DNA from 4 places in the Lysinibacillus sp. UBA5994 genome. Region 2 is predicted to be linked to each of the others. Evidence: riboswitches for the same ligand, from Rfam matches in the RefSeq annotation. Region 2 holds a riboswitch; each other region holds the start of a gene.
What was found. A riboswitch is a leader RNA that binds a small molecule or an ion and turns the genes downstream of it on or off. The one in region 2 is predicted to bind cobalamin.
Positions count from the first base shown of each region.

Region 1: linked by a shared signal. The riboswitch ahead of B3D98_RS01850 (FecCD family ABC transporter permease) and the one ahead of B3D98_RS04580 (hypothetical protein) in region 2 are both predicted to bind cobalamin.
Region 3: linked by a shared signal. The riboswitch ahead of metE (5-methyltetrahydropteroyltriglutamate--homocysteine S-methyltransferase) and the one ahead of B3D98_RS04580 (hypothetical protein) in region 2 are both predicted to bind cobalamin.
Region 4: linked by a shared signal. The riboswitch ahead of B3D98_RS19175 (hypothetical protein) and the one ahead of B3D98_RS04580 (hypothetical protein) in region 2 are both predicted to bind cobalamin.

Region 1 is NZ_DJAU01000005.1:39,511-47,277, forward strand. It holds gene B3D98_RS01810 (S-layer homology domain-containing protein) at 1-71, opposite strand, end outside; gene B3D98_RS01815 (endonuclease Q family protein) at 181-1,347, opposite strand; gene B3D98_RS01820 (hypothetical protein) at 1,420-1,590, opposite strand; gene B3D98_RS01825 (TetR family transcriptional regulator) at 1,772-2,350, shown strand; gene B3D98_RS01830 (DMT family transporter) at 2,425-2,778, shown strand; gene B3D98_RS01835 (DMT family transporter) at 2,778-3,092, shown strand; gene dapF (diaminopimelate epimerase) at 3,182-4,039, opposite strand; gene B3D98_RS01845 (heme ABC transporter ATP-binding protein) at 4,092-4,883, opposite strand; gene B3D98_RS01850 (FecCD family ABC transporter permease) at 4,889-5,935, opposite strand; cobalamin riboswitch at 6,082-6,268, opposite strand; gene B3D98_RS01855 (biotin transporter BioY) at 6,422-7,018, shown strand; gene B3D98_RS01860 (YdhK family protein) at 7,122-7,691, shown strand; gene B3D98_RS01865 (response regulator transcription factor) at 7,734-7,767, opposite strand, start outside.
Region 2 is NZ_DJAU01000012.1:370,309-378,075, reverse strand. It holds gene B3D98_RS04585 (elongation factor G) at 1-1,750, shown strand, start outside; gene B3D98_RS04580 (hypothetical protein) at 1,887-2,642, opposite strand; cobalamin riboswitch at 2,869-3,052, opposite strand; gene B3D98_RS04575 (GNAT family N-acetyltransferase) at 3,264-4,031, shown strand; gene B3D98_RS04570 (PH domain-containing protein) at 4,195-4,575, opposite strand; gene B3D98_RS04565 (hypothetical protein) at 4,686-5,075, shown strand; gene B3D98_RS04560 (ABC transporter ATP-binding protein) at 5,112-5,846, opposite strand; gene B3D98_RS04555 (ABC transporter ATP-binding protein) at 5,853-6,602, opposite strand; gene B3D98_RS04550 (ABC transporter permease) at 6,595-7,407, opposite strand; gene B3D98_RS04545 (ABC transporter permease) at 7,404-7,767, opposite strand, start outside.
Region 3 is NZ_DJAU01000026.1:141,148-148,914, forward strand. It holds gene metE (5-methyltetrahydropteroyltriglutamate--homocysteine S-methyltransferase) at 1-1,794, opposite strand, end outside; cobalamin riboswitch at 1,969-2,148, opposite strand; gene B3D98_RS08835 (Lsa family ABC-F type ribosomal protection protein) at 2,714-4,195, shown strand; gene B3D98_RS08840 (hypothetical protein) at 4,227-4,646, opposite strand; partial or broken gene B3D98_RS08845 (DUF3888 domain-containing protein) at 4,776-5,477, shown strand; gene B3D98_RS08850 (DinB family protein) at 5,534-5,848, opposite strand; gene B3D98_RS08855 (GNAT family N-acetyltransferase) at 6,021-6,524, opposite strand; gene B3D98_RS08860 (response regulator) at 6,596-7,702, opposite strand; gene B3D98_RS08865 (ATP-binding protein) at 7,699-7,767, opposite strand, start outside.
Region 4 is NZ_DJAU01000057.1:67,430-75,196, forward strand. It holds gene B3D98_RS19160 (MATE family efflux transporter) at 1-825, opposite strand, end outside; gene B3D98_RS19165 (tyrosine-protein phosphatase) at 960-1,727, opposite strand; gene B3D98_RS19170 (ABC transporter substrate-binding protein) at 1,873-2,823, opposite strand; gene B3D98_RS19175 (hypothetical protein) at 2,807-3,364, opposite strand; cobalamin riboswitch at 3,523-3,720, opposite strand; gene B3D98_RS19180 (glutathione peroxidase) at 3,845-4,390, opposite strand; gene B3D98_RS19185 (hypothetical protein) at 4,471-5,025, opposite strand; gene ytvI (sporulation integral membrane protein YtvI) at 5,116-6,174, shown strand; gene B3D98_RS19195 (C40 family peptidase) at 6,337-7,491, opposite strand.

The DNA of each region.
Region 1 (7,767 bases), on a different contig from region 2:
GCTACAGGTATAGCTAATTGCAAAGCCAATACACTTGAAGCTAAAAAACGAAATTTCTTTGATAATCGCATTTACTCTCTCCTCTACTTATAAAATAGTCGTTATTTTCACTATTTTACTAGAGGAACGATAAAAATAGGTTAAATTACAACAATCTTTTTGAAACATTTCATTTTTTATCTAATTAACCTGTATCTTTCCATAAATCCCACCACCACCAACTTCAATGGCTAATTGACCCGTTCTCGCTAAATCGATTAAATGGGCTAGTTTATGTGGCACAATTTGTTCAAGCTGGTCGATTGTTACACGATGCAAAATATTCATTTCTGTACCAAATGCTTCGATTAAACGTTCCATCATTTTAGGACCAATACCTGGAATGAAATCAAGTGGTATCTGATGAATATAAGGTGGTCTATTTCGTTTATCGGGAAAGTCTTCAGATAGCTCTTGTATACGGGTAGCTACTCCCTTTATAATTTGAGTACTCCCACATTCTGTACAAATGGTAGCCTCTTTACTTAGCTGTTGACTACATTTTGCACAAACTGTTTGATGATATTTGCCAAGCAAAGGGTTTAGGCCATAATTGGCTATTATCGCTCGTCCCTCTTGCTCATGCAGGGCCATTTTTAATTCTGTAAAATTCGCTTCTGCTAATCGTAACTTTTGATACTCTCGTGCTAATTTCCCAAGCGAATGTGCATCAGAATTGCTAACGAATGTATATGCTTGTAATTCTTTAATATGACTTACCATATTTGTATCAGAGCTTAAACCTAATTCAATACCATCAATAAGCTGCGGATCAAAGACTTCAGTTAAACTTCGACGAACCCCTTTGCCAAACAAGCTTTTAAATGGTGTAAATACATGTGCAGGAATAAAAATACCTCCCAATTCATGTACCTTTTGCTGCAAGGTCTGACCATCACAATAAATACGCTGTGAACTTAAATGGATATTCTTCATATGTTGTGACATCCATTCTGAGAACAGCTTCATGAGCTCTAGTGTAGGAAAGTAAGCAAGCACATGAATAGGACCCTGACAATGTTGATCATAAATTTCGATCTCTGATCCGGGAATTAAAGTGGTTTCCTGAAATCGCAGACCACCTTCTTTAAGTTCTTGTAGTTCTCCGTGTTCAATCATCCTCACCATTTCTTCGATTACTTCAGGTGAGTGACAGTCAATGATCCCAATGATGTCTAATCCCTTTCTTGCACTAGCCGTCTCTAAAATTCGTGCTAATGTTAACGTTTTACTGCCAGTAATTTTCACTGCCCTTCCACTAGAAGTACGTCCAATATGAATATGTAAATCAGCATAGAATTCATTCAATTCAAACACTCCTTTAAATACATTCTATAAAACGAAAATACCTTACATTACTGCAAGGCATTTCTCACTTCATTATGATGGATGATTTGTAGTAGTGCTATTATTTGACTCAAAAGCGCCGGAACCGTGTGATGGTGTGGAGGAAGCATCATAGGCAACTAATGTTACACCAATCTTTTCTTCAAGCTCATTAATTTTTTCTAGTTGCTGCGGGTCTAATTGTGCAAACTTAATTTCTTTCATGGTCATCAATCCTTTCAATTATACAATTCCCCGAAATATAGAAAATATACTCCTTCGCATAATTGTGGAATTACAAACGAACATTGGATAATAAAAATGACTGATAATCAGTCATTTTTATTGACATTATTTTTCTTATTCTATAACATAATAATTAAGTAAGGCAAAAGTGAGGGATTGCATGTCAAAAGAAGAAAAAATTATTCAAGCTGCCATTGAGGTTTTTCGAGAAAAAGGTATAGAAAAAACAAAAGTTTCAGATATCGTTAAAGCTGCTGGGATCGCTCAAGGAACATTTTATCTTTATTTCCCATCACGCCTTTCTGTTATGCCTGCTATTGCAAAAAATATGGTAGAAAGAATTATTGCTACCTTAGATGAAGGTATTTCAAGTCATAAGCCCTTTGAACAGCAACTTGAAGAGGTTGTGGAAATGGTTTTCTTAATCACGAAAGATTATGGAGATATCGTTGCACTTATTTATGCAGGTATTGCGCAAACTGAGCATTTAAAAGAATGGGAAAATATATATGCACCCTATTATGACTGGATGAGTCATTTCTTATTATCTGGCCAGCAACAGGGAATGATACGTGATTCAATTGACCCAACACGTTCTGCTAAACTGATGATTGGTCTAATTGAATCTGCTGCTGAACAAATTTATTTATTTGATGATAGCAAGGACGAAACAATGAAATTGCTCAAGCTTGAGCTTATAGACTTCCTATCTCACGCACTTGGCCTACGTCACCCATAAAAGTGACGTTCTCTTTTACCTCGAAAATGACTGAATGTCAGTCATTGTATTACCTAATAGAAAGGATTTTATTGATGAAAAAAGAATGGATGTACGTCGTTTTAACAAGTTTATTTGAATTGCTTTGGGTATTTGGCTTTAACGTAGCAAGCTCATGGTGGCATTGGATAATTATTGTGACAATCATTGCTATAGATTTTCATTTCTTATCGAAGGCTTGTGAGAGCTTACCTACTGGTACAGTCTACGCTATTTTCGCTGGAGCAGGTGCAATCGGTACCACATTAATGGATATTTTCATTTTCGAAGGAGAATTTAATGCCATTAAAGGACTGTTCATGATTATTTTATTATTAGGTGTGATTGGTCTAAAATTAGCGGATAATTCCTCTAAAGAGCAGGTGCAAACGAAAGGAGAGAATGTATAATGGGTTGGGTACTTATTATCTTAGCTGCATTGTCTGAAATTATAGGTGTGGTTGGCTTACGCTTCTATAGTCAGCATAAAACATTACGAAACTTAATGTTATATATTGGTGGTTTTGGTGTGTCTTTTGCCCTTTTATATGCATCCTTCAACTATTTGCAGTTAAGCATTGCCTATGTTGTTTGGGTAGGAATTGGTACTGTTGGAGCTGTACTCGTAAATATCATTTTCTTTGGCGAATCTAAAAATCTATCACGTATTATCAGTATCATAGCAATTATCATAGGTGTAGCAGGCTTAAAAGCAGTATCTTAATGGCTTTACAATATAGGACGCCACTCTTAAATCGGAGGCGTCCTGTATTCATTTATTTAAAATGGCATAACGAAGAAGGATGGGAGTAATTAAGATAAAAATTCATAAATACCTTCCGCAATAAATTCTGCAGGTCCACGCATCCAGATATGGTCATTGTCAGCCCATCGAATGACTAAGTCACCGCCCCTAAGTTGGACTACTATCTCTTCTTCCTTCTGACAAAAACCATTTAATATAGCAGCCACTACCGCTGCACAAGCACCTGTCCCACATGCCTCTGTTATACCCGAACCTCGTTCCCAAACGCAGCATTTTAATGCCTTCTCATGAACAACCTCTACAAACTCAACATTGCAACGATAAGGAAATCTCATATCGTTTGCTATAATACCGCCTAATGTTCTTAATGGTGCTTGCTCGATCGCATTCACAAAAACTACAGTATTCGGATTGCCCAAAAACAAAGCTGTTACCAAAAGAGATTGTTGGGGTAAAGGAAATATCTCATTGATGACAAGCTCATTTGGGTTTCCTAACATCGGAATGTCTTTGCGCAATAAGAGAGGTTTGCCCATATCGACAATCACTTCTATTACACGATTGTCTTGCACCACTACCTGTGCCAGCATAATCCCGGATTTCGTTTCAATCGTAATTAGCTCTTGTCGTACAATATGACGTTCAAAAATATACTTAGCAACACAGCGAAGACCGTTACCACAATTTGTCCCCTCAGATCCATCTTTATTAAATACACGCATACCACAGTCAGCAATTTTAGAGGGTTGGATAATAATCAATCCATCTGAGCCAATACCAGTATGGACATTGGCCATTTTTTGAGCCAATTCACAAAAGATATCTTCCTTGTAATCATGTTGGAAAAGATCAAGATAGATATAGCTGTTGCCAATACCATGCATTTTCGTAAAGGCTATTTGCATACAGTCACTCCTTAAAGGATGTTTTATGTATCTAATAGAAGATGAAACTTTTCTATATTTGGCTAAACCCCTTCGTGAACTGTTCAGGAACATATGTAAGATACGGCTTCCCTGTCATTGGATGTATTTGAATATCCGCAAAAACACCAAATACATCTTGCAGCACTGTTGGCGTAAGTACTTCCTCTGGTGTACCATGACAAACTATTCGCCCTTGCTGTAAAACGTAAATTTGATCGCAATACATAGCAGCAATATTCAAATCATGTAAAGCTGCTACTACGGTTAAATGCAAAGTCTGAATTAAATCCATAAGTTGAAGTTGATGTTGAATATCTAAATGATTCGTCGGCTCATCTAATATTAATATCTGTGCTTGTTGAGCGAGTGCCCTTGCAACCATGACACGTTTTTTCTCGCCACCAGAAAGCGAACTAAAGCTTCGTTTCTCTAAATGCGATATGCCCGTTTGTCTAAGAGCCTCTTTAACAATTTGAAAATCTTTCTCTTGATCAAGCTCTAACAGCTTTTTATGTGGGGTTCTTCCCATACTGACTAAATCATGCACAGTGAAATCAAATAATACGGGTGTCTCTTGGCTTACAACAGCCAAATTTTTCGCAATTGCTTTACTTGATTGCTTTAATATATCTTGCTCATTTAATACTACTGATCCACTTTCAGGTTTTAGGAGACGATACATATTTTTTAACAATGTTGATTTTCCGCTCCCATTAGGACCAATTAATCCAACAAATTGCTTTTCTTTTATTTGAATGCTTACATCATGCAGTATACGCTGATCGTAAATGGAGAATGATACTTTTTTCGCTTCTAATGTCATGGAAGTTAATCTCCTTCACCGAAAGAATAGTTGTTACGACGGAGAAGCCAAATGAAAAATGGTCCTCCACAAAAAGCTGTAATAATACCAATTGGCATTTCCTGAGGAGCAATAATAATTCGAGCAAAGGCATCTGCCCATACTAAGAATATTCCACCTATTAAAGCACTGATAGGTATTACGTATTTATAGTTTGAGCCCACAATTAAACGCACAATATGGGGAATAATCAATCCCACAAATCCTATAGAACCACTAACTGCGACAAGCACACCTGTTAATAGAGATACTAGTAGTATTAACTGAATACGGAATTGCTGAAGATTAACGCCTAATGTCACTGCCGCCTCTTCTCCTAGTAATAATAAATTTAAATTGCGATAGTGTAGCCACAGTAGCCCAAATACAACCAAGAATACGAAAGCTGGAATCACAATATTATTCCATTTGGCTCCAGCTAAACTACCTAGCATCCAAAACATAACAGCCTTTAAGGCCCCTTCTTGCTTTGACATCATTAAAATAAAGTTAGAGATAGACGTTAAGATAAAGGACACAGCCATGCCTGCCAATAGCAAGCGGAAAATAGAGACACGTCCCCCAACACGTGATAAGAAAAAGACAAGTGCAATGGCAAGTAATGAACCAAGGAATGCGGATACTGAAAGAGCGTAAATACCTAAAAATGAAAAGGCTCCTAAAATAATCACAGAAGTAGCTCCGACAGCTGCCCCTGAAGAAATCCCTAGAATATACGGGTCTGCAATAGAATTACGTACTAGTGCCTGAATGGCTGCCCCTGCAATAGCTAACCCCGCTCCTACTATCGCAGCTAGCAAAACACGAGGTGCTCTTATTTGCCAGATGATGATTTCCTGAGAGCGACTCCAATCTTGCTCGATCGAATTTTGTATAAAAGGAATTTTAGAAAGAATAACTTTCCATACATATAACGGTGTAACTGAAACTGAGCCAACCATTACAGCAAAGGTCATTGAAACAATTAATACCATGAAAAGTACGAAGGAAAATAACATAAATTTTTTATTCATCTGTTTTAAACTCCTACTGAATATTGATGAATGAAGCAATAAAAAAAGGTATCCCATGCGAAAATGCGCATAGAAATACCCAAGATTAAACAAAGTCAGAAAAATATCCAGCTATTGTCCGTAATTGCTTGCATCCTCGTGGGCATTACAGGTATTACTAAATGGCAGGTCTCCTGGCTTCGATTCACTATCCTATAATTGCCTTCCCATTCTTAAACAGTGGCAAATCATATTATAGGATTCCTCGTTACAGTTGCGGGACAGCGTCGGACTTCCACCGACTTCCCTTTTAAGTGACATTCAAAATGTCACACCAATAGTATTTGAAGTTATAAAATTGTGACGGTTCTATCATACATTTTTATAGATAGATAGTCTACTTCAATTTAATTCAGCAATTGAGTTAACTAATATAAATAATAAAGTTGACACAAATACATTCGTTTTTTACACTAGCAGTAATAACTTATAAAACGAGGTGAAATCATGGCAACTGTTACACAACATAGTCACCATAAGTTAAGAACTGTTGACATTACCTACATTGGATTATTTACAACGTTAATGATGGTGGGTGCTAATATCACTTCCTTTGCACCTTTTATGGTAGTTGGTGGTGTACCCATTACGCTTCAAACCTTCTTTGCAATTTTAGCAGGGCTTATTCTTGGTAGTAGAAAAGGTGCGCTCGCCTGCACAATTTATATGTGCGTAGGATTGGCAGGAGCTCCTGTCTTTGCTCGTTTCGGGGGTGGAATTGGCCAAATTTTAAGCCCTACCTTTGGGTTTATTATTACATTTATATTTGCGGCATTTGTTGCGGGGTTAATCGTAGAACGAAGCGGAACAAAGAAAAGTTTTATCGTAGCTGCTTTGGTAGCAACGGCTATAAATTATTTGATAGGAACAAATTGGATGTTTTTTGCCTATAAGCTATGGGCAAGTGCGCCAGAGAATTTTTCATATAAGCTCGCTTGGCTTTGGATGATTCCTCCACTACCAAAAGATATTATTTTAGCTATTTTTGCTGGTATCTTCGCCCATAGATTACAAAAAACATTGAAGATCATGCCCATTCAATAGCATATCTCCCCGCCAGACTAGAGAAATGTTTTTCATAGGTTATATCCATCGTTTCTGCACATTTATTTGCTACATTAGGAGCACATAGTGAGGAGGATATCATATGAAATTCAATAAAAGATGGTCAGTCGGACTATTATCAGTAGTCGCTCTAATTAGTTTATCGGCTTGTACAGAGGATCAAACAAAACCTGCGTCCACTTCTAATGAAGCTGCTGAAGAAATGGATCATTCTACAATGAACCATTCAAGTTCTGGCGAAGTACCAGTAACGTTAAAAAAAGCTGAAAATCCGAAATTTCCTATAGGAAGCACAGCCATTATTACAGATGGACATATGGAAGGTATGAAAGGGGCCGAAGCAACAATAGTAGGTGCCTATACTACAACTGCCTATGTTATTTCCTATGAGCCTACATCTGGTGGAAAGCGAATAGAAAAGCATAAGTGGGTAATTCATGAAGAATTAATTGACCCACAAGAAGCACCACTGGCTCCTGGAACAGAAGTAAAAACGGACGCAACACATATGGAAGGTATGGAAAATGCGACTGTCCTTATTGACGAGGCTGTGCAAACAACTGTATATATGGTTGATTATACTTCCACTACAAGTGGTGAAGCTGTAACAAATCATAAATGGGTAACAGAAGAAGAGCTTAGTCCAAAATAATAGAAAATAACCTCTACCTTCAATTCTGGTAGAGGTTATTTTCTAGCTTTTATGTTCCATTTGCTTTCTCTTTGCA
Region 2 (7,767 bases):
TATTGGCGATGATACATACACATTGATTGATACGCCAGGGCATGTCGATTTCTCCCCTGAGATGGAGCGTGCTATTCGTGTGATGGATTATGCCATTATTATCATTAGCGCTGTCGAAGGGATACAGGGCCATACAGAAACAGTGTGGCAACTTTTACGTCAATACCATGTCCCTACCTTCTTCTTTATCAATAAAATGGATCGTGAGGGTGCCAATATGGAGGCTGTCATCAGACAGCTTCGCAAAGATTGCTCTCAGCATGTTTTGTTCATCGATGAGCCACTGCGAGCAGACTATGTATCAAATAATATTATGGAATGGCTGGCGGAGCGCGACGAAAAATTGCTTGATGCCTTTCTAAATGAGTCATTGGAGCATGAACAGTGTCTTGCTCAATTAAAGGAAATGATTAAAAATGAAGGTGCCTTCCCTTGCTTTGCTGGCTCGGCCTTAAAGGATGAGGGCATTCAGGAATTTCTTGACCAGCTCCCGCTGTTAACGGCTTCCCATTTTGACAAGGATGCCCCGTTTGAGGGCGAGGTTTTTAAGATTCGTCATGATGGGCACCAGCGTTTAACCTTTATGAAGGCAACCAAAGGCTCGTTGCATGTACGAGATGAATTTTCATTTGACGAAGTAACAGAAAAAGTGACCGAAATTCGCCTTTATAACGGCAGTCGCTTTGAGACCGTTCAACAGGTAGAGGCAGGAGAAATTTTCGCTGTCAAAGGACTGAGCCAGGCAAACATTGGGGATCGAATCGGTACAACGATGCTATCACAGCCCTATGAGCTTGTCCCAACCTTACAGGCAAAGGTTCAATATGAGGGTGATCAGCATATCAAGGAAGTGCTACAGATTTTCCGTTTACTCGAAGCAGAAGAGCCGTCCTTGCGTGTGGTCTGGCAGGAAAAATTTCAGGAAATCCATGTGCATATTATGGGTGCCATTCAATTGGAGGTCCTGACAGAGGTATTAATGACGCGTTTTTCATTAGCTGTCTCCTTTGGTGAGCCGCAAATTTTATACATGGAAACCATTGCGACGACCGTAACGGGCTATGGTCATTTCGAGCCCCTCAAGCATTATGCAGAAGTTCATTTATTAATGGAGCCAAATCCACGTGGAACAGGTAATACCTTCACCAATGCCTGTCATGCCGATCATTTATCTGTAGGCAATCAGCGCCTTGTTGAAAAGCATCTGTTTGAGCGTGACCATCATGGGCTACTGACAGGCTTCCCTGTAACAGATATTCATTTTACACTTCTAACAGGTCGCGGGCACAATGAACATACATCGGGGGGAGATTTCCGTGAAGCCAGTTTCCGTGCCCTGCGTCAGGGGCTGGAGCAGGCACAAAATGTCCTACTTGAACCCTATTATCGCTTTAAAATGAAAGCTTCAAATGACTTTATCGGTCGTATGATGACTGATATTCAGCAAGCAGCTGGCACGTTCGATGACCCGATTTTATCCGAAACGGATGTTATCCTAACAGGTCGTGCACCTGTTGCCACTTTAATGAGCTACAGCACAACCTTTGCCGCCTATACAAATGGGAAAGGTGCACTCACACTCCAATTTGATGGCTATGATGTGTGCCATAATACAGAGGATGTGATTGCACAGATTGGCTATGATAAAAATGCCGACCCTGAGTATAGTTCCTCTAGTATTTTTTGTGCTAAGGGCAAAGGATATTCGGTTCCATGGCAAGAAGCACAGGCAGCCATGCATTGCCTGTAGGGTGGGCACTTCTGGTATTTCCTCGGCTTCCACGGGTATCCATCGCTCTAGCGCGGGTATTTCTTGCTTGGGCATCAATATATCTCTACCCTGCCATAAGATATTACAAGCCCTCCAAAAAATGGAGGGCTTGTTTTTATAGTGCACCGACAGCTTTCTTTGTTGGATTGTCCAACAAATATGCGGGTTCAACTATTACATAGTCATGCTTGTTCGTAAAATCAATTAGTACCTTACCAGGTTGACTTTTTAATAGTTGTAGATGATCAATTAATTGCAGTAAAAGCTCGTGACCGTTGCCACGTGGATGCCAGTTGAAATGATAATCATTTAACGCTTGCACCGCTTCAATAAATTGGGCATATTCCTGCTGCACAAATGCAATGAGTTTGTCATGATGAGATGCTAAATCATATAAATATGTTTCGTAAAAGCGCATGACAATCGAGCATAATAAGTCATTGACACGAGCAGCACTTAAAACAGGCTTTGGCTCCAATGATAGACGGTCGAGGTTGGGCTTTGCGCGTGTAGAATCAATGCGCGTAATTAAGTGATACGCTTCTCCGTTGACCTCATAGACAATCGGATTGGTCGGCATGTACATCATAAAACTATTCGTCTTTGTTTTTAGTTCATCTGCTATGGCTGCTTTCGCTAAAAGATGACCGTCCACATCCCCATTTTGTATCCAAATAATTTCTTTATTATATAAGATTTGCTCAAAGAAGCGATCATTGCGAATCAGCTTCGTTGCTAATAATTGATCGATCAGAGACTCGACCACCATTCTTGTTTTCGCTTTCTTGGCAACTTCTGTGCGTGGTTGCTTACAAATGTTCAGATCTTCATAAGGCGTTTCCAACATTGTCGTTACATGAATATTTGTCATACGTGCATCCCCTTTGCGTACATATTTTCAAAACAAAAAGGACTCCCTACTTTTGAGGAAATCCTTCATTTTATCTTCTTTCATCACACAATGCCAAACAAACCCTAAGTATGTGTGAACGAGTTCGATTATGAACCCTTTCATTTACTATGGGCGTTTGACGTACTGTGACGAACAGAGCATTCTGTTTTGTCAACATGCCACCTCCTATTCCTCGTAGGTTTATGGTGTGTACTCATAACAGGCAGGTATCCTGACTCATGGTCATCGCCACTTTTCCCCTTCCCATCATTTGACAGTGGTTGCTGAAAAGTCGCTCACATTTACAGTTGCGGGACAGTGTCGGATTCACACCGACTTCCCTTTTAAGCAAATTGCACGCAATTTACACCTATTACTACACGTTATTCAGTTGTCATAGGAATGAGTATAAGCACATTCCTATTAGATTACTAAAATCAATTGTAAAGTAGTGTTTTTCCAAAGTCAAATATCACAATATTTTCCAAACTACTAATAAAGTTAGAGGGGGATATAAAAAAGGTGAACTGCGTATTTTTTATCTTTCATTGACTTTATAATGAAAGATAGTGAACTTCTAATAGTGGAAGGATGAAAAATATGAAAACAAGTCAACAATTAGTAACGAGTAATTTAGAGGAAAAAATGAAACTATTTACTGGAGCCGTTTCTGGACAAATTATAGAGGAAGCTCATTTTGTCATAGCCAATACAAATATTCCAACTGATACATTTAATTTGTTAGTAGCGAAATCGCCTATAATTCATAAGGAAAATCATCTTAAACAAAGGATTAATCATTTCATTGTGAATAAACTTCCCTTCAGCACGTGGGTGGATGCCAACTATCTAAGCGATGATTGGCTACAACTGATAAAAGACTGCAATTTACAGGAAGCTGAACGAAATATGATGATGAAGCTTGACCATACACTTCACACAGGTCCACGAATTTCCAATTATCTTACCATCACAGAAGTAAGTAACAAGGAAGAGCTTCTACAATATAAGGAAGTTTTTCTAAGTTTATTTGGAGAAACAGCAGAAAGAGATGCATTAGAAATTTACTTTCATCAATTCTCACAGGAAAAACTAGCATCAAATGCTCGCATGTTTATTGGTTGTATAAAGGAAATACCTATCGCTACGGGATTATTAATCGACAGTAAACATAGCTATGGGATTTATGATGTGATGACAAAAGATGCGTATAGGGGCAAGGGTTATGGCAGTGAGATGTTTCAATTCCTACTCAGTCAAACAATCGATAAGCAAAAGCCCGTAGTCTTACAGGCATCAGAGGATGGAAAAAATATTTATAAACGCTTCGGGTTTAAAGAAGTCGGAGAAATGATTGTATTTGAATAAGACTTCGCCAAGGCGCTCTTATTTACACTTGACAGTATTTTCGAGCTTACCGTAATCATGAAGCTGATTTAAAATCCGTTACACCGACCCCTTCCTGGCACGACAGAAAAGCCTCGCAAATCTGCGGGCTTTTGGTTGTGCACACGTACTATTCGCACCTTCATTACGTCCCCAAAACATACTGTGCTAAGACGCTTTGCACCTTATAAATATTTGTCGCCTTATTGAAGTTTTTTTGAATCGGTAATGGACTGCCAGACACCCATATTTTAAGCTCTGCATCTAAATCAAATGTTCCAGCTGTTTCGACTGAAAAATGAACGATATTTTTATAGGGAATGGAATGATACTCTGTTTTCTTGCCAGTCACTCCTTGCTTATCAATGAGAATCAATCGTTTATTGGTAAAAATAAACGTGTCTCTAATAATTTTATAGGCGTTCTTGACTGTCTCGTTTGGAATTAATAAATTATGGACCTCCTCCTGGAGTTTTTCTAAATTCACCTCGCTTGCATTGCCGATCAATCCATCAAATAAGCCCACTATCTGTCCCCTTTCACTCTCGTTTATTTAATGTATTACAAAGAAGTGAGAGCTACGACAGGAAATGGTGGTATTATTTAGCCTATAAAGGGGGTGAGTGGTTGCGAATAATGATAGTTGCCTTAGTGTCTCTACTAGCCGTTGTTTTACTAGGATGTAATGAAAAACCAGATGATGAATTAGCTAAGGTCAGCATTTCTATTGGTGCTAAATTTAACAAGGTGAACACTGATTTTTTTAAAGAATATACGGATGAAGAATCACTTACACTATTCCAACAAGCCATTGCAACAACAGTCAAAAACGAGGGTGTTGTCAATATGGCTTCGCCAGAATATGATGTACAAATAGTGGACAAGGCAGGAAACAAATATGGCTATCATCTTTGGTTAGGTGATAAAGGGCAAAACAGTAGTTTGATGCATGTCGAGGATACGCATACGATCTACACAATATCTAAGGAGTTCACTGAAAAATTAGCTGCGCTAGTTCACTCATAAAAAAACACTTCCCATTCAAGGAAGTGTTTTGCCAAATCAATGATCCATTGCCTGAAACAGCATTTTTGCATAACTGTCCGTGAAGGTAAAGTTGTTATTCTCTTTGTTGCTCTCATCAACAATGGTTCCAGCCTTCATCACATAAATACGGTCGCATAAATAGGAAACAGCCTTTAAGTCATGAGAGATAAAGAGAATGGCCATTGCCCTTTCTTTATTCAAGGTCTTTAATAAATCAACGATTTCTCGTTGAATCAAGCGATCTAGGCTTGAAATAATTTCATCACATACGATTAATTGTGGCTCGACCAAAAGGGATCGTAATAAATTAACTCGCTGTTTTTCTCCGCCACTTAGCTCAGAGGGCAAGGCATGTAAGATATCTGTGGGTAGCTTGACCTTCTCCAGCATGGTCTGTAAATAGGTGTCCGTTATAGGTTGCTTATGCTGAAGCGGCTCTCTTAATAGGTCCCTTACAGTCCACATGGGATTTAAAGCGGCTGTTGCATTTTGAAAAATAATCTGGCAGTTGTCGTAAAAAGCTGCGCGACGATGCTTGGTTATTGGTTGCTGTTGAAAGTATACTGCCCCTTTTTCAGGAGCTTCTAGCTGCATAATTACTTTGGCCAATGTGCTTTTGCCACTGCCACTTTCTCCTACTAATCCGACTATTTCCCCTTTTCCTACAGTAAGATGAATATGATTTAATATTGGGCGTCCCTTTCGATAGCTTTTACAAATATTGTGAACCTGAAGTAACAAAGCCCACACCTCCTCCTAAAAATGATGCGCAACTAGCTGCCTAGTGTATGGATGCTTAGGCTGCTCAAAGATTTCTGTTACTCGCCCTCGCTCCACAATTTCTCCATTTTTCATGACGAGGATAAAATCCGCGATGGAAGCAGCTACATCTAAATCATGGGTAATTAAGAGTACGGTTGTTTCTAGCCGTGTATGAAGCCTTTTCAATTGTTGAATAAATTCCTGTTGATGCAGCATATCTAAGGAAGAGGTTGGTTCATCCGCTAATAAAACAGCTGGCGCCAGATAGAGAGCACAGGCAAGCATACAGCGTTGTAGCATCCCTCCTGAAAGCTCGAAGGGATAGCGCTCCAACACATCTGCTGGTAAATGTAAATCCTGTACAATATGCTTCATTTTAGCTAGAAATACTGCCTTTGTCTGCCCCATCCGTAAGGCAGTTAATCCATACAATTGCTGTTTCATTTTTTGCGTTGGCGAAAAGCTATTAGCAGCATCCTGAAAAATCGTAAAGAAGTGCCTTTGGCGTAGTACAGATTGATCCTGTTTTGCTAATTCCACTATATTTCTTCCATTAAAAAAGATTGAGCCTTCAACTGTTGCTTGCGCTGGAAGCATGCCTAGAATGGCAGAGAGCATGGTGCTTTTTCCACTACCGCTTTCACCTATCATCACGGTAATCTGACCTTTTGGCACCGTAAACGAGAGATCGTTCAATATAAATTTTTCGTTTATTCGAACAGTAACATGCTCTATTTTAAACATGGGTCTGTCCCCCTCTCTGCTTAAATCTACTACCAATAGCTTGCACGCATAAAATCGTTACGAAAATGAACATCCCAGGAAAAAGGCCCATCCACCAAGCCCCGACAAGTAAATCATTTTGTGCCGTATAGAGCATCGTCCCCCACGATGGAATGGACGGTGGAACACCGATACCTAAAAAGCTTAAGGATACTTCCGTAAAAATAGCACCAGCAAAATTAAATATCGTCACGACAAAAATGGCGGGAAGACTATTACGCAATAAATGACGAAAAAGAATCTTCCACAGCGGCGTGCGAAACATCTTCGCCATGTGGATAAACTCTAATTCCTTCAACCGGATAAATTCAGAGCGCACGATACGGGCAGTGACAAACCAGCCTGTGCACCCCATAATCATTGCCATGCGCCATACACTTCCTTGCATAATCGCTTGAAGAGCAAGCACAATCACTAAAGATGGAATTGTTAAAAATGCCTCTAGTATACGCATCATCACTGCATCAATAGCACCACCGAAATAGCCACTTATACCGCCATAGATAATGCCAATTATGCTGGATAGAACAACCGATAACGTAGCGATAAAAAGGGTCACTCTACCACCAACGAGTAGGCGGGAAAGAACATCTCTACCTAGCTGATCTGTGCCAAGGAGGTGTGTTCCATTAGGTGCTTCATAAATATGATTCATATCCATCGCGTTTGGCTCAAAAGGCACTAACCATGAGGAAAATAGGGTGAAGCCTACTAAAAGACCAAGAATCACTAGCCAAAAGATGAGCATTTTTTGCTCTTTTCTCATACGATTCCCCCTCTTCTTAAGCGGGGATTGAGACAAATCATGAGGACATCAATCACAAATAAACAGATAACGACTACTACGCCAGTGATTAAAATGGCACCCATCAGCACAGGAAAGTCCTTTACCATCACTGCTTTCACTAAAAGCTGACCTAAGCCTGACCAGCCAAATAATGTTTCAACCACGATGGATCCTCCAAAAAATGATGGGATGGTCACACCGACATAATTGATATATGGAATAATGGCATTGCGTAAAATCATCCTACGAATAGCTCGCTCTGGTACTCCGTTGGCACGTGCCACCTCTACATAATAACGATCCTTCTCTGCCTTCACATTTTCCTGTAAAAAACGTGCG
Region 3 (7,767 bases), on a different contig from region 2:
TATACCTGCGTTTTCTAGTGCTTCCACCTCTTTACGGAGTGCTAATGCAATTTGATAAGCGACATCTTTACGGGACAAATCATCTCGCACAAAGGACCAATTTAATATTGTTACTGGCCCTGTCAGCATGCCTTTTACAAATCGCTTCGTTAGGCTTTGGGCATAGGCGGATTCTTTTACGGTAATTGGTGAAGCCCATGCAACATCTCCATAAATGATCGGAGGCTTCACACAGCGTGATCCATATGAAACAACCCACGCTTTCTCTGTAAAGGCAAAGCCAGTCAGCTTTTCACCGAAATATTCGACCATATCTGTACGCTCAAATTCACCATGAACAAGTACATCGATATCTAATTCCTCTTGTATGGAGATCCAGCGCTTTGTTTCGTCTTCTAAAAATGTTTCATAGGCTTCATTCGATAATTGTTTCTTTCGCCACGCATTACGATTTCTTTTCACTTCATCTGATTGCGGGAAGCTACCGATTGTAGTTGTTGGAAACAGCGGTAATCCTAAGGCTTGTTGTTGGATCGTTTGTCGCTTCGTAAAATTACTGTGTCGTTCAAAATCTTGCTTTGTCACAGTTTGAACGGCTTGATGAATTAACTTATTTTGGCGGATTGGATGATTTTTTAGAGCCTCAATCGCCTTCATACTTTCTGAAAAATTATGTTGTAAGGAACCATCTTTATCTCGTCTATATTTAGTCAGCCCCGTGATTTCTACGATTTTCTCATCTGCGAAGGCCAGAGACTGCTTTAAAACAGGGTCAAGTTCATTTTCCAGAGAGGTTGTGATTGGAACGTGCTGTAGGTTACTTGATGGTTGAATCCATAGTTCAACAGCATGACTTAGCTGTTCAATGGCTTGAATTGTCGCATTGACCTCCGCCAGGTTTGAACGCCAAATATCACGGCCATTCACTACCCCTATTCCTAATACTTTATCCTGCGGGAAACCAAATTGACGAAGTGACGCCATATTTCCTTTATAGCCATGAACAAAGTCCAAACCGAATCCTTGAACAGGCAATGTACTTAATGCTTCATAGGCACTTAAAGCTTCGAAATAAGTCTGTAGCATTATTTTAGCCTCAGGAACGGCAGTGGCTAACTGGTCATACATTTCTTTCACCAGCTTTATCTCTGCTGGATCAAGTGTTAAGACGAGGGATGGCTCTTCTAGCTGAATCCAAGTGGCACCTGCATCCACTAATTCTTTTAATACCTGCGTATAGAGTGGTAATAAAGCTAATAAGTACTCAACCTGTGTTAATTTGTTGTAGCCTTTCGTTAACTTATAAAATGTATAGGGACCAATTAGTGTCGGCTTCGCAATGATACCGAAAGTTTCCTTCGCCTCTAAAAAGTCGGCTAACACTTTATTTTCTGTTAGTTGTAAGGCTTGTCCCTCATACTCTGGAACAATGTAGTGATAATTTGTATTAAACCATTTCGTCATTTCACTAGCTACGGCTGTTTTGTCTCCTCTTGCTACACTGAAGTAGGTATGAAAATCGACTTTACCACCTTGCCAGTTAAAGCGCTTTGGAACTAAACCAAACATCAAAGCTGTATCTAACATTCTATCGTAAAACGTAAAGTCGCCAACTGTCACCATATCGATTCCAAGTTGCAGCTGCTTGTTTATTCTTGATAAACGGATTTTCTTTAATTTTTCCTCAAAGTCCTCCTCAGAAAGTTCATTACGCCAAAATGCTTCTAGTGCTTTTTTCCATTCGCGTTCCTCCCCTATATAGGGATAACCGATCAATGTACTTGTATAGTTCATGTTTTTAAGCTCCTTTTTTAGAAAAAATAAAAAGCCATTCTCCTATTAGGAAAATGGCTGCATGTTAAAATTAATAATGCTAAAACAATACGAAAAAGTATCTACTTTCGCATAAACGTTATCGCACAGTGCCTATTTGGTCACTTTTCACCACCTATTTCCACGTAGGTATTTGGTGTGTACTAGAAATTGGCAGGTCTCCTGGCTTTCCATCAACACGCCTCACAGCCTTCCCAGTTTCCCCAGTGGCATTTGTGATTTGCTCCGAATTACAGTTGCGGGACAGCGTCGGATTTGCACCGACTTCCCTTTTAAGCCAAACATTCATTTGGCACCAAGTCTTACACAATATTCAATTATGCTCCTACTATAGCACATATTTCAGAATAGTAGAAATTATTTTTCAACTATTATATAAATTATTTCTATAAATATTATAGGAATTATTGTATAGTACTAAATGAAAATAAGGTTACATTGTATTCTGTAAAAAAATTTGTTACTATAAAAAGACAATTATGAGAGGACTGATGAATGGACAATGAAGAACTAAACTATATTTTTATTTGAATTGAATGATTTCAAACACAAAATATAGGGTTAGTCTATCCATTTTTAACTATCAGTTTGCATTTTATTTGTCATGACACAAATGGCAAATCGCATTAATTCAGAGAAAGACTAATCCTTCCAATGCACAATTGGAGGGATTTTTTCTTGCTTTCATAGTTGATTTTGTACCTTTCATTTACCCATAAAGGAGAGGAAAAAATATGAGCGATTCAGAAACTATTGTAACGCATGTAACACTCCGTATAAGTCGTTAATATCCATCTGCTTATACGGAGAAATCAACCATAGATGGATAGACCGACTTTGTATGAAAAGTAAACTGTTGCAATACAAAGGAGGAATTATCATGTCCATGATACAAGTACAAAACCTAACTTTTTCTTATCCAAGCAGCTTTGACAATATTTTTGAGAATGTCAACTTTCAAATCGATACGGATTGGAAACTTGGATTTATCGGTAGAAACGGACGAGGTAAAACAACATTCTTTCAGTTGTTATTAGGAAATTATGAGTATAGCGGAAAAATCATCTCTTCTGTAGACTTCACTTATTTCCCCTATCCAGTTTCTGATCCAAATAAATATACCCATGAAATATTTGAGGAAATTTGTCCTCAGGCAGAAGATTGGGAGTGTCTACGTGAAATAGCTTACCTACATGTAGATGCGGAGGTCATGTATCGTCCTTTTAAAACATTATCCAATGGCGAACAAACAAAGGTGCTGCTTGCTGCGTTGTTTTTGACAGAGGGTCAATTTTTATTAATTGATGAACCAACCAATCACCTAGACACGGATGCACGAAAGACGGTTTCCGATTATCTTCGCAGGAAAAAAGGATTTATTTTAATTTCACATGACAGAAGCTTTTTAGATGGCTGTGTTGACCATATCCTATCGATTAATAGAGCCAATATTGACGTTCAAAGTGGAAACTATTCTTCTTGGAAGTTAAATTTTGATCGTCAGCAGGAACACGAAGAAGTAACCAATCAACGACTGCAAAAAGATATCGACCGGTTAAAACAATCTTCAAAGCGTTCGTCAGGTTGGTCTAATCAAGTGGAAGCCTCCAAAAACGGCACAACCAATTCAGGTTCCAAACTGGACAAAGGCTTTGTTGGACATAAAGCAGCCAAGATGATGAAACGAGCGAAGAACCTGGAATCCAGACAACAAAGAGCTATTGAGGAAAAATCAAAACTGCTAAAAAATGTTGAAAAAACCGAGTCATTGAAAGTAGAGCCATTGGCATATCCATCAAAAGAAATGGTTGTTGTCACGGATGTATCGATTCGGTACGATGACCATATCGTGAATAAGCCTATTAGCTTCAAAGTGGCACAAGGGGATCGAGTTGTTTTAGATGGCAAAAATGGAAGCGGAAAAAGTAGTATGTTAAAACTTATTCTAGGTAATCCCATCCAACATACAGGCTCCATAAAGTTAGCTTCAGGTCTAGTCATTTCCTATGTTCAGCAGGATACATCCCATTTAAAGGGATTGCTATCGGAATTTATTGAAGAGCATGGTATTGATGAGACGTTATTTAAATCAATCCTGCGCAAGATGGATTTTGAGCGTATTCAATTTGAGAAGGATATCTCTCATTATTCTGGTGGGCAAAAGAAAAAGCTGCTGATTGCTAAAAGCTTGTGTGAGAAGGCTCATTTATATATTTGGGATGAACCACTCAATTTTATTGATATCTATTCACGCATGCAGATTGAAGAGCTCATAAAAAGCTCTCATCTCACAATGGTGATTGTTGAGCATGATCAGGCATTTCAACAAACTGTAGCAACGAAAACGATAGCGATGTCATAAAGAGAAGAATCCATTTATGGATTCTTCCTTTTTAATGATATTGAAACCAATGAACCCATTTAGAATTTGTCTCTTTTACGATATATAGCTCACCTAGTGATGCACTTTGCGCTGGCAGTAATCTTGGAAACCTTAATCGAACAAACCAGGAGTGATTAGCCACATTTTCTCCACAGAAGTTCACCGCCATTTTATAGTAATTCTCCTCCATGCCAGTTAATATGGGCATGGGCTTTATCACCTCAATTTGCCACTCCTGATAATCAGGGCTTGAGCCATATACTTTTGGAATGATGTCAGCTAATGCTTGACTAAGCTCGTCTTTGTCTTTCTCCGTTGTTTTCATCAATACATCTGGATTTGGACATTTTAAGCCTTCAGGTTCTGATCCCGAAGTAGCTGTTGGAAATAACAAAAGCATACATAAAAAGGGCATTATTATTTTTTCCATTGTTCAACTCCCTTTCTTTAAAAATGCTCGATAATTTACTGTGATTGGTGCACTCTATAAAGTATCATCCTGCAGAAAGGTCACTATTCCATGAAAAAATTTGCTTATGTTTTAATGGCTATCTTCACTATGTTCATTCTGCCATGTAAGATTTATGCGCAAAGTAAACAAGCTGATGATCAACTAATCAGGGACACATTCATTACAATCCTTAATCCATTTATTGAAAAGGAAATTGATCATTACTACGGCTATCCTAAGCAGTATGGATTGTATGATGTGAAAATTTTAAAAATTGTCAAAGAAAGTTAGTTTAGCTTTAAAGTTAGCGTGGAAGTTACGACCTTTGAGCATGCACATTCCCCACCCTACAGTAAGGAAATCATTACGTTTGAAGTCAGTCCAACTGGTGTCAGTACACTTCGCTATATACATGAGGCAGATGATGTAGAAAAAGCAATAAACGCATTCTATAGGGCAACACTGTTAGATATACAGCAGAGTTTTAAGCTATACTTAGCATCGTATACTTCCTACCGATACGATCAATTGCAATATCAAGCTGAAATTAATAATGATATGAAATCCCTTGCTATGATTGCAGAGGAAATAGTGACCCATATTTTATTTCCTGAGCGAAAGATTCCCTACAAAAATGTCATAGACCCTGTCACTTTTATCAAGGGTAATATAGGTTATATGCTCTTTAAAAGGGCGGATGGTACAAATGTAAGCTATCAGCTGCAAAAGAAAGACGGCACATGGATCGTAACAGATAAAACAAGTAAGCCAGGTAGGAAAATGGAGGATCTGTTACCGTGGTATATATAGAAAAATGAAGCCAACTGATTCCATCAGTTAGGCTTCATTCTTTAAGAGCGTTTGCATCATACTTTTATAATTCCCATGTGAAAATTTTCATGGTTCATATGAAAGACAACCATATCGCCTAATGTTTTCATACCTAAAAAAGGTTCTTTAAGCGGTTCATGTAGATGTCCTGCACAAGCTTGTTCAATAAGAATTGGTTGTTCCTCTAGGAGCATAATGATTTGATCCATTGTTGGCGGTTGCTCAGTCCAGTTATCTGGTTTACTGCCACTAGGAAACATTACATGATAGGATAGGGGCAAATGCCTTTCTTGTGTAACAGCTGGAAAAACGGAATGATCCCAACCAACTAATAGATGACCAGCATTCAAAACGAATATTGTTATGATGTCCAGCGGGTATCTGATCAGCAATATTCTCAGGGATCGTACGTAGAAATTCAACAGTCCAATTACGCCACATTTTCATTTGCATAAATAATTGCGCTTCGTTTATATACTAGCTCCCTTTCTACACGTTTTCAGTTATATTCAATACCATGGATTAAATTAATTTATAGTAAATTACGGTTGCTTCTAATTCTCCATCTGGTGAAATAGTATATTGCGGAATTTTCCCTACTTCTTGATAATCTAATGATTTATATAATTTATTAGAAGGATCCCCTTCTCTCGTATCTAAAACTAGCAAGGAGCGGTTTTCTTGTTTTGCTCGTTCCTCTGCTTGTTGCATCAGCGCTCGTCCAATACCGTTGCGTCTAAAGTTGGGATGTGTCATTAACTTGCAAATTTCAGCACGATGAATGCCATTTGGTTTGCTAGTTAAATGCATTTGAATACTACCTGCAATTTCATTATTTATTTTCGCAATGAACAGTAAGACATCTGACGCTAAGACAGATTGCCAATATTTTATCGCTTGTTCTTGTGTGAGTGGAGGTAAAAAACCTACGGATGCTCCTTCATCTACGACCATAATCAATAATTCAGTAAGCTTCTCCAAATCTTGCTCAATATGGTGAAGCTCAATTATTTCAATCTTTTGCATGCCGAAAGCATCTCCTTTTTATAAAATTATTACCTACTATTAAAACAGAAATTACTTTTCCGAAATCGTTTCTAAACGTTGAGTAAGAACTCGTTGTATTTTCTATAAAATTTTTCTGGCACAGCGAGATCAATTTCAGCTAATTTTGCCTCTATAGATTCAAAGAATTTTATACATTCTTGTTTCCTATTTTGTTGAATTAAGAATTCTAACAATTGAAACATATACTGTTCATTGTATTCGTCTAGCTCTAAAAGCTTTTGTAGGCAATTATACTTTAATAAAGTGTGGGCAACGTCTGTACGTGCAATATACTGTTCAAGCACATGTAATACAGATTGCTTTAAGCGGAGCCTGATTTGATTAACCCATAAATACTCCTCATCTATTAAAAAATCACCCTCATAGCAATTCAATAACTGCTGAATGGATTTCTCATCATGTTGATCCTGCTCCAATAGTTGATTCAGCTCATCATAATCAGTTTGAATTTCCGCATTTAATTTATAGTGATTATTGACCAAGAGTATGGGATCTTGAATACCATTGTCCTTTAATATCTTTCTTAAATGATAAATAGTTGTATGTAAATTACTAGCTGCCTTTTCAAAGTTCAAATCTGGCCACAATTCCTCTAAAAGAACTGCATTTAACATAGGCCGTTTTTGGTGAAATAGTAAATATAAAAATAGTTCACGTACTTTTCTTGTTCGCCACTTAATCACATTATGTTGAACATCCAGTAGATAAAAGCTGCCTAATGTATGCGCATATAATGAGTTTTTCTTCTCATCCCTCGGCGCCACCGTCACGACCATTTTTTTCTGTGCTTTTGTTAACGCATTAATCAGTCGTTTTTCCTGTACTGGCTTTAATAAATAATCTGTTGCCTCAACTTCAAAAGCCTCCACGGCAAATTGTGTATGAGCTGTAACAAAAATGATTTGTAAGGATGGTTGCTTGTGTAGGAGATGCTTTGCAAGTTGCATACCGTGTGTGTCAATCATTTCAATATCTAAAAACACTACATCAATTATTTCTTTTTCAAGAAACTGGAGGGCCTCAGTTGGATTTGTAAATGTTCCCTTAATGTTAATCTGAAATTGGGCAAGTTGTTTAACCATAATAGATAAAACATCAATGGCCAATTTTTCATCATCAACGATCATTATATTCATGTGACACCACCCTCTGGTAATAAAATGACAATTGTTGTTCCCTTTCCTTCTTCGCTGTAAATTCG
Region 4 (7,767 bases), on a different contig from region 2:
TTGTCGTGCTGCTAGTGTTTCTGCTCCTAAGTAAGTCGCATAATATAAAAAGATGATTTGGCAAAATTGATAAAGTACCTGTTCAAACGCAGATGGTAAACCAATGTTTAATATTTTTCTCACATATTCCTTTGAATACTCAAAAAAATATTGTAACTTTACGCGCACTTCCATTACCTGATACAGCAACCAGAAAAATACTAGGACGGCTAATCCGCGACTAATGACAGAGGAAATAGCCGCTCCTTTCACACCAAGCTCTGGTAAACCTAAATTCCCAAAAATAAGACCGTAGTTTAGCACAACATGTAAGACGTTCATGCCAAGCGAAACGTACATAGTTTGTTTTGTCCAACCATGTACACGAATAATTGCAGCGAGTGCATTAATAATAGCCTGTAGGAAAATAAAACTCCCAATGATGGCTAAGTAACTTTGTGCATAGTGGAGTACTTCTCCCTGCAAGTTCATCATTGTCATTAAATGTCTCGCAAAGAAGAAAAATAAAATACTCATTAAAAGCCCAACGACCAAATTCATCGTGACCGCTAACGCCGAGATCTTGGCCGCTTCAAAAAAGCGTTTGGAGCCTAAATACTGAGAAACAACAATAGATGCACCATTGCCCACTACCTCCAGAATCAAGATGGCAATATGGATATATTGATTGGCTGCACCTACTCCTGATACAGCATTATCTGATAAAGCACTGAGCATAAAAGTATCGGCTAGTCCCATCAACATAAATAGAAAAACTTCTAAGAAGATTGGCCATGTTAAATGGAATAGACTTAACTTATTTGTCTCTTTAATTGTGTCTGCCAATACTTTCACTTCTCCTATTTTTTCTTAAAAATCTATTGTATCTTATCACAAATATTCAGACTGTAAAGAGATTTATAGGAAGACAGTGCTTCCACATAAAAAATCCCTTTCACATCGTGTGAAAGGGCTCATTTTTAAATTAAGCAATAAGATTGTAATTGCTCTCGTTTTTCAATTGTTAGGCCAAATTCCTGCTCTAAAAACCCAGTCTTAGAACCATAGCGACGATCCATCGCATCCAATGCTGCTTGTAAATAGTCTTCACGGGCGGACATTAATGCATAAAATTGCTGTAGTTCTTGCTCATTATACTGATGCTGAATAGCCTGAGCCATTCGTTCTACCATTGGACGTAAATGTATATTAGTATCTAAATAATCCTCCATGATAGTCTCCACGGGTACATCTAAAGCTAGTAAAATAAGTGCTCCTCCAATACCCGTTCGGTCCTTACCAACTGCGCAATGATGTACAAGACCTAGATTATTAGGATTTTGAATCGTTTGCATTAACTCTTTAAATGAAAGATTGTTAAAAGGCATTTGTGCATAAAAATCCCGAAACATCTCAGGGCTTACCACTTTATAGAAATCTCTACCACCAGCATTGGTTGGCATTTCAAAAGCATGATTACCCTTCGCTGGGATTTGTATATATTGAGCATGCGAGAACACTGGGTTAGGATTATGATACGCCTCATTGTTATCGCGATAATCAAAAATGGTCTTAATCCCTAACGTTTCAAATAGCTCTTTATCCGACAGTGTCATTTTTCCAAGGGCAGCTGAGCGGTAAAATAAACCGTTCTTTACCCTACGCCCATCTTTTGTTTTATATCCACCCATGTCTCGGAAATTATAGACTGCTTCAAATGGAATTACCTTTGTCTCTAATTGCTCCAATCACTACACCTCCTAAGATTATCAAGCATACTTACTTTTATTTTAAAGAACAAACTACATTAATTCCAATTTTCACGCTAGGTAATAATTTAAACCACATAAAAAATGCTAGCTGAATGGCTGACAGCTAGCATGGAAACATTTCTTATTTAAATAACTCTGGGTACACAGCCTTCGCTACTAATTCTACAGCTTCACCAATACGCGGACCAGGTCGATTAGAGATATCTGTATCAATGGACAATACCGCTTTGTTTTGAATAGCTTTCACAGTATTCCAACCATCACGTCCAAGAATTTCTCCTATTGGATCTTCTGTATAGTTTACTGTTGTTAAAATAACATCTGGATTTTTCGCAATAACATCTTCCTCATTCACTTTTGCCCAGCTATTCAAGTCAGAAAAAACATTATTAACATTAGCTGCATCTAATATTTCTTGCTGGAAAGTGCTAGAGCCTGCTGTATATATATCTGGCTTAGGGCTAACCTCTAAATAAACATTTTTCGGCGTTTTTACATCCTTCACCTTCGTTTGTACTTCAGCAATTTTCGCTTTAATCTCTTCGTTTAATTTATTTCCTTTATCAGGAACATCCATCACAGCAGCAATTTGTTCGATATCTCCATAAACATCGTCGAAAGTAGTCGCAGATTGAATAACAAACACTTTAATTCCTGCGTCCTCAAGCGGCTTTAGGGCATCCTTATCACCGATTGTATAAGCAATGACAACATCTGGCTTTAACGCTATAATTCTTTCACTGTTAAAGTTCGTAGTATCAGAGACACGTTCAATTTTTTGTGCTTCCTCTGGGTAAGTATCGTACTCAGTTGCTCCTACAATTTTATCGCCAACACCTAAAGCAAACAAAATTTCAGTATTACTTGGTTGTAAAGATACAACTGTTTTTGGTACTTCTTTAAACTCTATTTCCACTCCACGGTCATCTGTCACTTTATAGCTTGTTTTCTCTGCTTGTTGTGTATCTTGCGAAGCATCTTTATTTTTTGTATCTTCAGCAGTGCCACAGCCTGCTAATACCAGTGCAAGTAAGAGCACTGATAGCCATTGGAAATTAAATACTTTTTTCATTGTTATTCTCCTTTTTCTTTTTCATTGGGTAGGATTTACTAATAAACGGTATTTCCGCTATTCCAGCTTGCTGATTCATAAAAACAGCCATGACAAAACATACATTAGCTAATAAACCAAGGTAATCGAAAAGAATAGCTGGAACCTCTCGTTCTTCTGATACTTTGTGTAAAGTACGATATGATTTTTTTGCCTCACTGCGACAAAGATGTAAGGCTGCAGCAGCCTCTGTTCCTTGAGGTAAAACAAAACTTTGAATCTCTTCCTTCACATGGCGAACGTAAAAATCATAACGTTCACTTAACCAAGATAAATCCTCTTCAGTTACTGCTAATTTCCCACGTACTGAGCCATTCACATGATAAGCCATAGGTAACATAAGCAATAAATCCTCAGCAACAACTTGAACATCCTCTTTTTTTACCGCAGCTAATGCAACTCCTAGATGTGTTGTCAGGCTATCTGTTCGAATTTCAAAATCGACCGTTGAAGCTTTCTCACGCATAAATGGATAACAAGAATAACGGGCATCTTTTTTCACTTGCTTCCCCCCTATTTTCTATAATGAAAAATTCTTATTTGAAAGGCATAAAAAAGTCGCTCCTTTTTGCAAAGGAACGACAAAAATAACATAATGAGCCATCAAACTGGACAAAGCCTATGTATTTGCCGTATATCCTCCTAGCTTCCGAGAAGTTTTTATACGTTCAAATAAAGGTCGGTCTCCTGGCTTGTACAGTTCGTCACATGAAACGAATGTGTTATAAAGGACCTTCCCATCTTCTTTGAGACAGTGGTAAATCTTTATAATGGCTGCACTTACAGTTGCGGAAACAGCTCCGGTTTTTCACCGGATTCCCGATTATGCTAATTAGCACCTTTATTCTGCAAGAATATTTCATTTGTAAAGCAGTTTATCATATATGCTTCAGAAAAAATAGCTGTACACAGTTTTAAAATATAGCATTATTTCTACTTGAAGAGAAAACCCTAACAAATTTTTACATTATTAAGAAATTTACTATAATAGTGTTTCAATTGCTTTTTCAATATCGAGCTGTGAATCTGTTGGTTCAAAGCGTGCGACGGTCTTACCATTAGCATCTACTAGAAATTTTGTAAAGTTCCAGCGAATATTACGACCATCTAAAAAGCTTGGGGCAAGTTGAACAATTGCTTCTGCCAACATTTTCTCCTGCATACTTGCCTTCCCAAACTCTCGGTAATCCACTTCATGCTTTAAATAATTAAAGAGTGGATGGGTAGCCTCTCCATTTACCTGTACAAGCTCAAAAATCGGGAATGTGACCCCATAGTTTACCTTGCATAGATGCTTAGTTTCCTCCCCATCTTCAGGATTTTGATGGCCAAATTGATCACAAGGGAATCCAAGAACTACAAAATTCTCTTTTCCATATCTATCATACATTTTCTGTAAGTCTTCAAATTGATATGTAAATCGGCATTGGTTTGCCGTGTTAACAATTAACATTGTTTTTCCACGATATGTTTCCATCGATAAAATTTCGCCATTAGGCTTCCGAACTAGATAATTATAAATGCTCATGCATAATCCCCTTTTTTCATTCATTATAGTTGACTATTCTATCGTTCATCAAAGAATTTGCACAAAAAAACACCACCTCGCTACTTTGAACGGATGGCTGACTTATACTTCTTTTTATATTTAGCATCTTGTTCTTCATTAATTAAACGATGGGCAATATCTAATAATTTCGAGTCATTTGTTTGATCATATAACTTTTTAAATGACATTATAATATCCTGACGAATAAGAGATGGCTGTTTTTCATCTATACATGTTTGAAATCTTTTAGCTAGATACGATACAACCAAATCTCTTTGTACTGGACCCGCCTGTCCAATTTTCCAAATTGCTTGTAATGCATGCCTTGCCGTAGCAGATTGTTCATCGTAAGTCACAGCCCAAATCTTTAAAAAATCCTCCAAGACCCTTTCTTCTGGATCACTTTTTGCAGCTAAAGCGCATAAAATTTGTGCAGCACGTGCACGAGAATAACCATTATTGTATGTAAGAGCTTTTATTAGCTGTTCCCAAACTGCATATGTCCAATCTACGGGTTCTTGCATAATTTTTATTAATTCCTCGTAAGATTCATATTGAATATCGCGATCATGCTCTGTTAGATTACTAAAAAGTTGCAAAATCTCTTTTTCCATAATTCATCCCTACCTTTATTGTTTCAGAACGTAATAAAATTTGATTTATGGTTACACTTAACTTAATTTTTTCGCAAAGAAGGTGAGTTTATGAATAAATTTAATGCTAGGAAATTGATTTTTCGGTTGATTGTGATAATATCACTACTTCTAGCTGCCTATTTTGTTATCCCAGTGTCCATGCCTTTAATACTTGCTGGGATTAGTGCATTTTTCTTAGAACCAATTGTCATGTTCTTTAAACGGAAATGGAAAATGTCACGGAAAATAGCAGTTGCTTTTATTTACATAGTGAGTGTTATTGTTATATCTATTATTTGTTATCTTTCTATTACACAAATAATGACACAAATAATTTTACTATCTAAGCAAGCTCCCTATTATATTTCCAAGCTATCAGATATGTGGCTTCATATGCAAGAAAATATTTCTAAATACACAGAAGACTTTCCACCTGAAGTAAGTGCTTCGCTTCAAAAAACCACTATGGATTTCATAAAGAAAGTCGAAGAATCCTTTTTAAGCTTCTTTAATTATAGCAAAGTTTCTGCCTTCTTTTCAGAGATACCCAGCCTATTTATCAGTCTTCTCGTTTATATGATTGCGCTATTCCTATTTATGCTTGATTTGCCTAAGTTAAAGCAAATCACTTATAAATATTTAAAGCCCAATACAGCAAAGAAGATAAAAATTATTTTAAATCGCTTAAAAGATGCAACATTTGGCTATATGAAGGCTCACTTATTTGTAAGCTTTATTATTGGAGGCGTCACACTCATTGGACTGCTATTAATCCAACCGAAATATGCAGTAACAATGACGATTATTATCTGGTTAATAGATATTGTACCATTCCTAGGCTCTATCATTATTCTAGCGCCATGGGGACTTTACCACCTGTTGATGGGAAACACCTCTATAGCTGTAAAATTATTCATCTTAGCTGCTATTTTACTTATTATTCGTCGAGTAGTCGAGCCTAAATTAATGGGAGACCATATCGGTTTATCCACTTTACCAACATTAATTTCCATGTTCATAGGTCTACAGTTATTTGGTATTATCGGTTTACTTGTCGGCCCATTCGTTATTATTTTCTTTATTGCCTTGAAAGAGACAGGTGTCATCAAAGTAAATTTTAAAATTTAATATCAATTTAATATGCAGGAAAGTCTCTTTTCAAGAATAGAAGTAGTCGTCTTGTTTCTTTTGAAAGAATAGCATTCCAAAAACAAAAAAGGTCATCTTTGTATATTTTTCTCTACAAAGATGACCTTTTTCTTATCTCAACCGTCTATATATTAGTGAGGCCTATTGAATACGTCCAAAGCCTACTAAGTATTGATTCCACCAATCAAGTGATTCAATTACGACACCATTGTTTTGAGCGTCGATCATTGTGTTATTACCTAAATAAATACCTACGTGAGCTACACCTGAACCATAGCTGAAGAACACTAAGTCCCCAACGCGTGCTTCACCTGCTGAAATGCGTTGTGTTGCTAAATATTGTTGTGATGCTGTACGAGGTAAAGAAACACCCGCTTGCTTATATGACCATTGTACAAGACCTGAACAGTCAAAACCTGTCGATGGGTTGCTACCACCCCAAACATAAGGACGTCCTAGGAATTGTTTAGCTGTTGAAATGGCATCTCCTGAAGAAACAGTGCCAGCTCCTGACCCAACAATAATTTTTTGTGGTTCGCCTCCACCATTATTCTGAGTTGCTTGTATAACTGGTGTAGCTGCTTGAAGTGCACGTAAACGAGCTGCCTCTTCTTCAGCTGCTTTACGCTCTGCTTCTAAACGTTCTTCTTCTTGTTTCGTTGCAATTTCAGCTTTTAATGCAAGTGATTTCGCTTCGTTCTCAGCTTTCTTCACTTCCATTTCGCTTTCTTTTTGCTGAAGCTCTTGGAATTGTTTTTGAAGTTCCTTTTGTTTTTCATCTAATGTAGCTTTTTGTTGCTCTAAGCTTGCTTTATCTGCTTCCTGTTGATCCACTAATTCTTGGTCAGCATCCATTAATGTTTTTACCGCTACGACACGATCCATTAAATCTGCAAAGCTTTTTGCCTCAAGCACTACATTTAAATAAACACCTACAGTGTTGTCTTGCGCTTGATATGCAGCCATACGCTCACTTAAAATTTTTGAACGTTGCTCGATACGTTTTTGTGTTTCAACAATACTAGCATCCACTTCTTTAATATCTGCTTGTACTTGTTTAAATACCTTTACTTTTGCGTCGATCTCTTGTTGTAGTCTCGTTAGTTCTTCTTGTAATTTTTTAATTTGTGCATCTATTTCAGCCTTTTTCTCAATCATTTGTTGAGAAGTTTCTTCGGCATGTACTTCTGTTGGTTGAATTGTATTAAATAATAAGCCGCCAGCTAGTGCTAATGCTAGCACCATCGACTTACGCCATTTGTTACGCTTAGCCACGTTACCTTCATTTCCCTTCATCTATCAATTTCGCTCTCGATATTCTATGTAATCACTTGAACGATTTCTATTTTAATTAAATGTTCTTATATTTATTTTAGCCTTTTAAAGTTTAGCATTTTCTACATAACTTTTATACTATTTCATGTCTATTTAATACATTAGTAAAACTCGAAATATTTCTGTAACATTCGCACTTAAACTACATTATTCTACATAATACATTTTTCTTCTACACAGAGAAACTATTAGCTAATTCGACATTAGACCTAACAGATCTTTTGTAATGTTTTTGTA